Regions from separate parts of the Bacillus sp. JK106 genome, predicted to be linked through region 2. Evidence: riboswitches for the same ligand, from Rfam matches in the RefSeq annotation. Region 2 holds a riboswitch; the other holds the start of a gene.
The links. A riboswitch is a leader RNA that binds a small molecule or an ion and turns the genes downstream of it on or off. The one in region 2 is predicted to bind S-adenosylmethionine.
Positions count from the first base shown of each region.

Region 1 (4,420 bases), on a different contig from region 2:
TAAAAATCTGATGCGCCACCATCGTATCGACAACCACTACACCCGACAGGTCAATTAACAGATGTTCAATCAGCCGTTTTGCACATGTGCTCAGCGTATTCTCAAGAATGAATTTGGCGCGCTCCGTGTCAATATCGCCGACAAGCGGCAGCAGCGCCGTCCGTTTGCTCAGCGTGATAACCGGCGAGCTTAACTCCAAAATCATTTCTCTTTGCGCATTCAGCTGCATTTTTGAGTTATGCTCAGCATGATCGACAAACGTGTAAATCGTAAAATCAAATACTTGTGCAATTAAATTCTCCCATTTCTTCCTTTCTCCCTGAGCAAACGAAGATTCATGTTTATCGGCAAACGCATCATAATAACTGATGTATAGTCTCCGGTTTCTCATGAATTCACGGACCACATACTGGACGGGAGTATCCAGATGCTTCTGGTCTTTCGCAAGCTCAATCACCCACCGCTCGAACTCTTCTAAAAATTCTTTTTCCGGCATGATATACATTTTATTAATATGCCGGTAAAATTCTTTATCCTGCTCCGTCAGTTCTTCTGTGATGACGGGATTTGTCAAAGAATAAATCGAATTAGGATCCGAATCTTCCATCGTTTCGATCCACTCTTTCGCAATTTGATCCACTTGTTCTGAAAAATAGCTGTATAATGCTTCACTTATCTTCATATCTCTTCTCCTTTCCCATTTCCAATTATAGCGTCAGCGGGTCATGAATGAAAATGAAAGCTGTTAAACTATCCATTTATTTGAAATTTTTTAGTACGATAGATTACGCCTTTTTTATGAAAATGCTTCAAATGACTCTTTCCGGCCGGCATGCTCTGCCATAAAATAGTAGCAACACCCTTGTATCCACTCGCAAGCATAAAAAAGGAGGGCTTTTTTATGAATGGTGAAATGCATTTGATTCCTTATGTCACGGATGAACAGATCATGGATGTGAACGAGCTTCCTGAGGGGATTAAAGTGATTAAGGCGCCAGAGTTGTGGGCAAAAGGGTTTAAAGGCAAGGATATTAAAATCGCGGTGCTTGACACAGGCTGCGACATCAATCATCCTGATTTGAAAGACCGGATTGTCGGCGGGAAAAACTTCACCGATGATGACGGAGGCAAAGAAGACGTGATTTCCGATTACAACGGACACGGGACACACGTTTCCGGAACGATTGCCGCCAATGATTCAAACGGCGGAATTTCGGGTGTCGCGCCGGAAGCAAGCCTTTTAATCGTTAAAGTTCTCGGCGGTCAAAACGGCAGCGGCAAATACGAATGGATCATTAACGGCATCAACTACGCCGTTGAACAAAAGGCGGACATTATTTCCATGTCACTCGGCGGGCCGAACGATGTGCCTGAATTGAAAGAAGCCGTCACAAATGCGGTAAACAGCGGTGTTCTGGTCGTTTGCGCGGCAGGAAACGAAGGCGACGGAGACGAGCGTACAGAGGAACTGTCGTATCCGGCCGCTTACAACGAAGTGATCGCAGTCGGATCAGTCTCAATCGCCCGTAAATCGTCTGAATTTTCAAACGCTAATAAAGAGATTGACCTGGTGGCTCCGGGAGAAAATATTCTCTCCACCCTTCCCAACCATAAATACGGGAAGCTGACGGGCACTTCAATGGCCGCCCCGCATGTGAGCGGAGCGCTTGCCTTAATAAAAGGGCTTGAACAGGACGCGTTTCAGCGGACGCTTTCTGAGGCTGAAGTCTACGCCCAGCTCGTGCGGCGGACCCTTCCTTTGGACATCGCCAAAACATTGGCCGGGAACGGATTTCTGTATTTAGACGCGCCTGAAGTGCTGATGGAAAGAGCCGAACAGGCACAGCTGCTGTCTTTCTGATATTTTTCTCGTATAATGATTGATCAGTTTGTCACATCACCAATTTTTAAATTGTGAGATTTTCTATTGACAGTGATCTGAATAAGCTGATAAGATAACCAACAAATGATGTAACTTTTCAAAAAAATTGAAATACTTTCTCTTATCGAGAGTTGGGCGAGGGATTGGCCTTTTGACCCCAACAGCAACCGACCGTAATTCCATTGTGAAATGGGGCGCGTGATTTTTGCGCCGAGACAATTGTCTCATAAGGCACGGTGCTAATTCCATCAGACGTGATCTGAGAGATAAGAGAGGCTTGCATTTTGAAGTTAAAGCCTCTTTCTCTCATGAGAAAGAGGCTTTTTTGTTACATCTCACTTAAAGGAGGAGACTTAATGACAACAATCAAAACTTCGAACCTCGGTTTTCCGAGAATCGGCTTGAACAGAGAATGGAAAAAAGCACTTGAGGCTTATTGGAAAGGAAACACTGATAAAGAAACGTTTCTTAAAGAGCTTGACGGCTTATTCTTATCAGCTGTCAAAACCCAGCTTGACCAACATATCGATATCGTGCCGGTCTCTGATTTCACCCATTATGACCATGTGCTTGATACCGCCGTCAGCTTTAACTGGATTCCGGAGAGATTCCGCAGCATCACGGATCCCGTTGATACATACTTTGCGATTGCCCGCGGTGTAAAAGACGCCGTTTCCAGTGAAATGACGAAATGGTTCAATACCAACTACCATTACATCGTTCCTGAATATGACGAAAGTATTGAATTCCGTCTGACGAGAAATAAACAGCTTGATGACTACCGCCGGATTAAAGAAGAATTCGGAGCGGAAACGAAACCTGTCATCGTCGGTCCGTATACATTCGTCACGCTTGCGAAAGGATACGAAGAATCAGAAGCGAAAGCGATTCAAAAACGCCTTGTTCCTCTTTATGTGCAGCTTCTGAAAGAACTTGAAGCAGAAGGCGTCAAATGGGTTCAGATTGATGAGCCTGCCCTTGTGACAGCTTCTTCTGAAGACGTCCGCGCCGCCAAAGACCTCTATGAAGCGATCACAAAAGAGCTCTCAGGGCTGAATGTCCTCCTGCAGACATACTTTGATTCGGTTGATGCATATGAAGAACTCGTTTCTTATCCTGTACAGGGAATCGGACTTGATTTCGTGCATGATAAAGGCAGAAACCTTGAGCAATTGAAAAAGCACGGCTTCCCGAAAGATAAAGTGCTGGCAGCCGGTGTGGTCGACGGCCGGAACATTTGGAAAATTGATGTTGAAGAACGCCTTGATGCGGCTTTGGATATCCTCAGCCACGCTGATGTTGAGGAGTTATGGATTCAGCCTTCAAGCAGCCTTCTGCACGTGCCGGTGGCGAAACACCCTGACGAGCATCTTGAAAAGGATTTGCTGAACGGCCTGTCATACGCTAAAGAAAAACTGGCGGAACTCGGCGTCTTAAAAGAAGGGCTTCTGTCCGGCAAAGCGGCCGTCAGTGAGCAGATCGAAGAATCAAAAGCGGCACTTAAGGCTTTAAAAGCATTCGCAACAGGAGCGAACTCAGCTCAAAAAGAAGAGCTGAATCAGCTGACGGAAAAAGACTTCTCCCGTCCGGCAAGCTTTGAAGAACGATTGGCGCTGCAGAATGAATCACTCGGTCTTCCTCTTCTGCCGACGACGACAATCGGAAGCTTCCCTCAATCTGCCGAGGTGCGGAGCGCACGGCAAAAATGGCGGAAAAAAGATTGGACGGATGAACAGTACCAAGCCTTTATTAATGCGGAAACGAAGCGCTGGGTTGACATTCAGGAAGAAATCGGCTTAGACGTGCTCGTTCACGGAGAATTTGAGCGGACGGATATGGTCGAATACTTCGGTGAAAAACTGGCCGGGTTCGCCTTTACGAAATATGCGTGGGTCCAGTCTTACGGTTCACGCTGCGTACGTCCGCCTGTCATTTTCGGAGATGTCGAATTTATCGAACCGATGACGGTAAAAGATACGGTCTACGCCCAATCGCTGACTGAAAAACACATGAAAGGCATGCTGACGGGACCTGTCACCATCTTAAACTGGTCATTCCCGCGTGTGGATATTTCAAGAAAAGAAATCGCCTTCCAGATCGGGCTTGCGCTCAGAAAAGAAGTAAAAGCGCTTGAAGATGCCGGTATTCAGATTATCCAAGTGGATGAACCCGCGCTCCGCGAAGGACTGCCGTTAAAAACGCAGGATTGGGATGAATATTTAACTTGGGCCGCAGAAGCATTCCGGTTAACGACATCTTCTGTGCGAAACGAGACGCAGATTCATACGCATATGTGTTACAGCAACTTTGAAGATATCGTAGATACGATCAATGATCTTGACGCGGATGTCATTACAATCGAACACAGCAGAAGCCACGGAGGATTTTTAGAGTACCTGAAAGAACATCCTTACGTGAAAGGCCTCGGACTCGGTGTATACGACATTCACAGCCCGCGTGTGCCGGCAACTGAAGAAATCTATCAAATTATTGATGACGCGCTTGAAGTGTGTCCGACTGACCGCTTCTGGGTAAACC
Region 1 is NZ_JBSJQC010000002.1:407,694-412,113, reverse strand. Features, by position in the region: gene ACWJJS_RS07715 (STAS domain-containing protein) at 1-682, opposite strand, end outside; gene ACWJJS_RS07710 (S8 family peptidase) at 902-1,861, shown strand; SAM riboswitch class I at 2,001-2,155, shown strand; gene metE (5-methyltetrahydropteroyltriglutamate--homocysteine S-methyltransferase) at 2,239-4,420, shown strand, end outside.
Region 1: linked by a shared signal. The riboswitch ahead of metE (5-methyltetrahydropteroyltriglutamate--homocysteine S-methyltransferase) and the one ahead of metN (methionine ABC transporter ATP-binding protein MetN) in region 2 are both predicted to bind S-adenosylmethionine.

Region 2 (4,420 bases):
CAGGTCTTTCAGTGATTTGTATTTTTTCGTGTAAATTCCGAATGGCTCAAGGTGAACCGCTCCGGCATTCACGAGTTTGTAATCTTTATTTTCTTTCATTTCCTGTTCAAGGTAAGGAACGTGCTGGAAGTAGTTCGCATCCACTTCATTATCAGCTAACGCTTTGTTGTACATTTTGTAATCGTTCAGCACTTTTACTTTTAATGTGTAGCCTTTTTCCTTCAAGAGCGGTTCCGCTTCTTTTAAGATTTCAGCATGCGGTGTTTTTGTCGCGGCGACAACGATTTCCTTTTTATTCGAGCCGTTTGATCCGCAGGCGGCTAAAACTCCCGCGAACACAAGCAGCAGCGCACTTAATACAATCTTTTTCAATGTAAATCCTCCCTTATCTTTTGTCTATTATATTTGTAATTACATCACCGATAATCTGAATGATAAAGACGATGATGAGTATAAATACTGTCGCTACAAACGTTACATCCGTATTATTGGACTGGTAGCCTTCTACATATGCAAGGTTTCCGAGTCCGCCTGAACCGATGGCGCCGGCAATGGCGGTAGATCCGATCAGGGCGATGGCCGTCACGGTGATGCCTGATATTAACGCAGGCATTGATTCAGGAATCAGCACTTTGAAGATAATCGTCGATGTCTTTGCTCCCATTGATCTGGCAGCTTCGATGACTCCTTTATCGACTTCCCGGAGCGCAATTTCCGCAAGACGGGCGTAAAACGGCGCGGAGCCGATAATCAGCGCCGGCAATGCGGCATTCGGTCCTAAAATCGATCCGACCAAAATCTTAGTAAAGCCGAGAAGCAGAATAATTAAAATAAGAAACGGAATAGATCTGAAAATATTAACGACCGCCGCAATCACGGTGTTAATGATTTTATTTTCCCATAAGCTTCCCTTGCCCGTTAAAAAGAGCAGAAGACCGAGAATCGCTCCGATGATAAATGAAAAAACTAAAGCGATAACCGTCATATAAAGGGTCTCGTATGTGGCCGTCCACAGCTCGGTTATATCAACGTTCGGGAACCATTTTTCAAACATTTGTGATCACCTCTGCTTCTACCTGTTTGTCTTTGATGAACCGGATCACGTTTTCTACTTCTTTTTCCTGACCGTCAATATGAATGAATAATGAACCGTAGGCTCCGTCCTTCGTCTGTGAAATTTTCCCCTGCAGAATATTGACGTCCACATCAAAGTTTCGGATCATTTCCGTAATGAGGGGCTGCTCGGCGGCCTGCCCGACAAATGAAAGCTGAATCGTTTTCCCTGTCGCTGTTTCCTGCAGAAAATGCTGGATGGTTTCTTTCGTCTCTTCAGGTTCTGTCACCTGCTGAACGAAACGCTTGGTCATCGGTTCGCGCGGGTTTCTGAAAACTTGAAGTACTTCGCCTTCTTCAACGACTTTCCCGTTTTCCATGACGGCGACTCTGTTGCAGATTTTTCGGATGACGTGCATTTCATGGGTAATGAGCACGATCGTCAGACCGAGTCTGTCATTTATATCGGATAAAAGATCCAAAATTGAATCGGTCGTCTGCGGATCGAGCGCTGATGTCGCTTCATCGCACAGAAGGACTTTCGGATTATTGGCGAGCGCCCGGGCGATGCCGACACGCTGCTTTTGACCGCCGCTCAGCTGCGACGGATAAGATTTTTCTTTCCCCTCTAATCCGACCAGTTTAATCAATTCATCAGCGCGGCGGACCCGTTCACTTTTTTTCACGCCGGCGATTTCCAGCGGGAACATAATGTTCTCCCGGACGGTGCGCGACCACAAAAGGTTAAAATGCTGGAAGATCATGCTGATTTCCTGGCGCGCTTTTCTCAGCCCGCGGCTGCTTACTTTATTTAATTCCGTCCCCGCGACTTCCACGGTTCCCGACGTCGGCTTTTCAAGGCCGTTCAGGAGACGGATTAAGGAACTTTTACCAGCTCCGCTATATCCTATAATTCCAAATATTTCGCCCTTTTTGATATCAAGAGTGACATCTTGGACAGCATTGACATCCCCATGCTTCGCTTTGTAAATTTTTGAAACATTTTGAAGATGGATCAAAGCAATCACCCGCCTTACACTATTCTAAGAAATCTTCCGGGTTTCTCCGCAAAAGAAAAGCCTTTCTGCAAAAATGAGCAGAAAGGCTTATTGAAAAAGGCCTTTCTCTCATCTTTCAAAGCAGACCGCTTCGAGTGAATTGGCACCATTTCAACATTGTTGATGGTTGCCGGGCTTCATAGGGCACTTCCCTCCACCTCTCTTGATAAGAGAAAACATATCGTATTTTCGTCCGGAAATTCTTACTGTAGAATAGCACGGCGAATGATAAAAAGTCAATAAAATAAATATTGGAAGCTATTGTCACATAGTAGATTGGCAGTTACGGCCGTTTACTGATCGCCTGAAAAAATCCGTTTGTCAGCCAGAGGATGGCCTCCAGCTTCAGCAGGGCTCTGAATGATCCTTTCACTTTGAGTTTTCCGCTTTGGATAAGCTTTTGCAAAGAGACATCACCATGCAGGAGATGGATGATTTCCGTCTGGTTTCCGTAAAAGGTCAAATTAGATTTCTCCTTTGAAGCCGACGTTTTTCTCATTTCTCCCTGTCCGTTAATTGAGACCGTTAAGGCTTCTGTTTCTCCTTGGAATGTAATCAGCAGCGTTGAGGCATTTAATAGCGGTTTCAAAAACAGATGCTGTCCGTCATTCTCTGAAACTTCTATTTTCTCCACTCGTATAACCTCCCGTTTTAATGGCCATACATACACTTTCTCTTTTTAACGGACAGAACCCTTTATAAACCGCACGACATTTTCCTGTAAATATTGTCACATCGGGAACGTTTGCGATGTTTTTTGTTTAATCAGCTCATATAAATAGGAAACGGAGCGGAAGGCGTATCCTTTCTCAACAAGCTCTCCGCCTTTAAACAGCAAAAAGCACGGAACGCTTTCAATCTGATAGGCTTTGGCGAATGCGGGGGAATAATTCACGTTGTTTTTATAGAAGGCGGCGCCGGGCAGCATTTCTTCGACGACAGTAAGCATTTTGGACGCCAGCTGGCATGTGCCGCAAAACGGGGTGTACAAATACAGGAGATAAACGTCATCCTGAATCGATTCGAGTTCATTTTCTTGGAGTTCTTTCATGATTACCACCTCAGGTCGTTCTTTTTCAAAAATACAGTGTCAGCATCAAAGCCGGCTCTGATCAGCACAGATGCGAGATGATGGCCCGGGCACGACTCGACTTGCCTGTATGTTCTGTCTATATAAATATGTCGCGCTTCGGGAAGCTCCCGTTTCAGCTGTTTTCTTAGTTTTTCTCCGGAGTCATCTGCGTCCGTTAAAATATAGACGTCTCTGTCAAACAGGCGGTCCGCCAAATCTTCCAGTTCGGTTTGGCCGATCGTCCCGTTTGTACAGACGATTTCCGCGGGTTCGATGAGCACTTCCCTGACTTTGATTTTATCAGATTTTCCTTCTACGATAATGACCTTTTCATCTCCGTTGTACATAAGCGCGTCACCTGCCGATTGTTTTAGCGTCAGATTGAAAAAGAAGGCAGTGAAATTCACCGCCAACTGTTAACACCAGCCATTCTCATAATCGCAATCGACATATTTCGGATCGCTGCCGTTTATGACATCGGCTGTTTTATAAAATTTTTGATTTTCAAATGAAAAGCCCTGTTTGAGCTCGTACTGGTCCATGCCTGTCATCTCGCCGATGGCTTCATTTTCATGAAACAAGGAAAACCGGCCGTTTTGAAAGCGGCCCGTGACGTTCTCCGTCACATCGACCTTTTGTTTATCAAAAGCCATTTTAGACACCTCCCGTTACAGATAGAGTGTCCAAATGGCCCCTTTGCTATCCGATCAGTCTTCCTGTGTCATTTCGTCATATTGCTCAGAAGTCATGAGGTTTTCGATTTCTTCAGCATCAGCCGGTTCCACGACGATCATCCACGCTTTTTCATACGGAGACTCGTTTACGAATTCAGGACTGTCATCAAGGTCTTCGTTCACTTCCGTCACCGTTCCGTTAATCGGTGCGTACAGTTCGGATACGGTTTTGACGGATTCCACGCTGCCGAATGGCTCGTCCGCTTTAATTTCGGCGCCGACTTCCGGAAGCTCGACAAATACGATGTCGCCAAGTTCGGCTTGCGCGAAATGTGTAATCCCGATACGGGCTTTTCCGTCCTCAACTTTGACCCATTCGTGCTCTTTGGAATAACGCATATCTTTCGGTGTGCTCATCTAAATCCCTCCATTTTTTTCTTATAATAAGAAGATACCATAATTCTTTGAACCTGGCATTACATCCAATATTTTTCGAATTGGTCTTCTTTAAAGCCGACAGTGACTTTTTCGCCGTCTGTCGTAATCGGGCGTTTCAGGAGCAT
Region 2 is NZ_JBSJQC010000001.1:856,428-860,847, reverse strand. Features, by position in the region: gene metQ (methionine ABC transporter substrate-binding lipoprotein MetQ) at 1-372, opposite strand, end outside; gene ACWJJS_RS04500 (methionine ABC transporter permease) at 386-1,054, opposite strand; gene metN (methionine ABC transporter ATP-binding protein MetN) at 1,047-2,072, opposite strand; SAM riboswitch class I at 2,178-2,284, opposite strand; gene ACWJJS_RS04490 (SCP2 sterol-binding domain-containing protein) at 2,395-2,745, opposite strand; gene ACWJJS_RS04485 (thioredoxin family protein) at 2,842-3,162, opposite strand; gene ACWJJS_RS04480 (toprim domain-containing protein) at 3,165-3,530, opposite strand; gene ACWJJS_RS04475 (YusG family protein) at 3,600-3,836, opposite strand; gene gcvH (glycine cleavage system protein GcvH) at 3,891-4,274, opposite strand; gene ACWJJS_RS04465 (arsenate reductase family protein) at 4,334-4,420, opposite strand, start outside.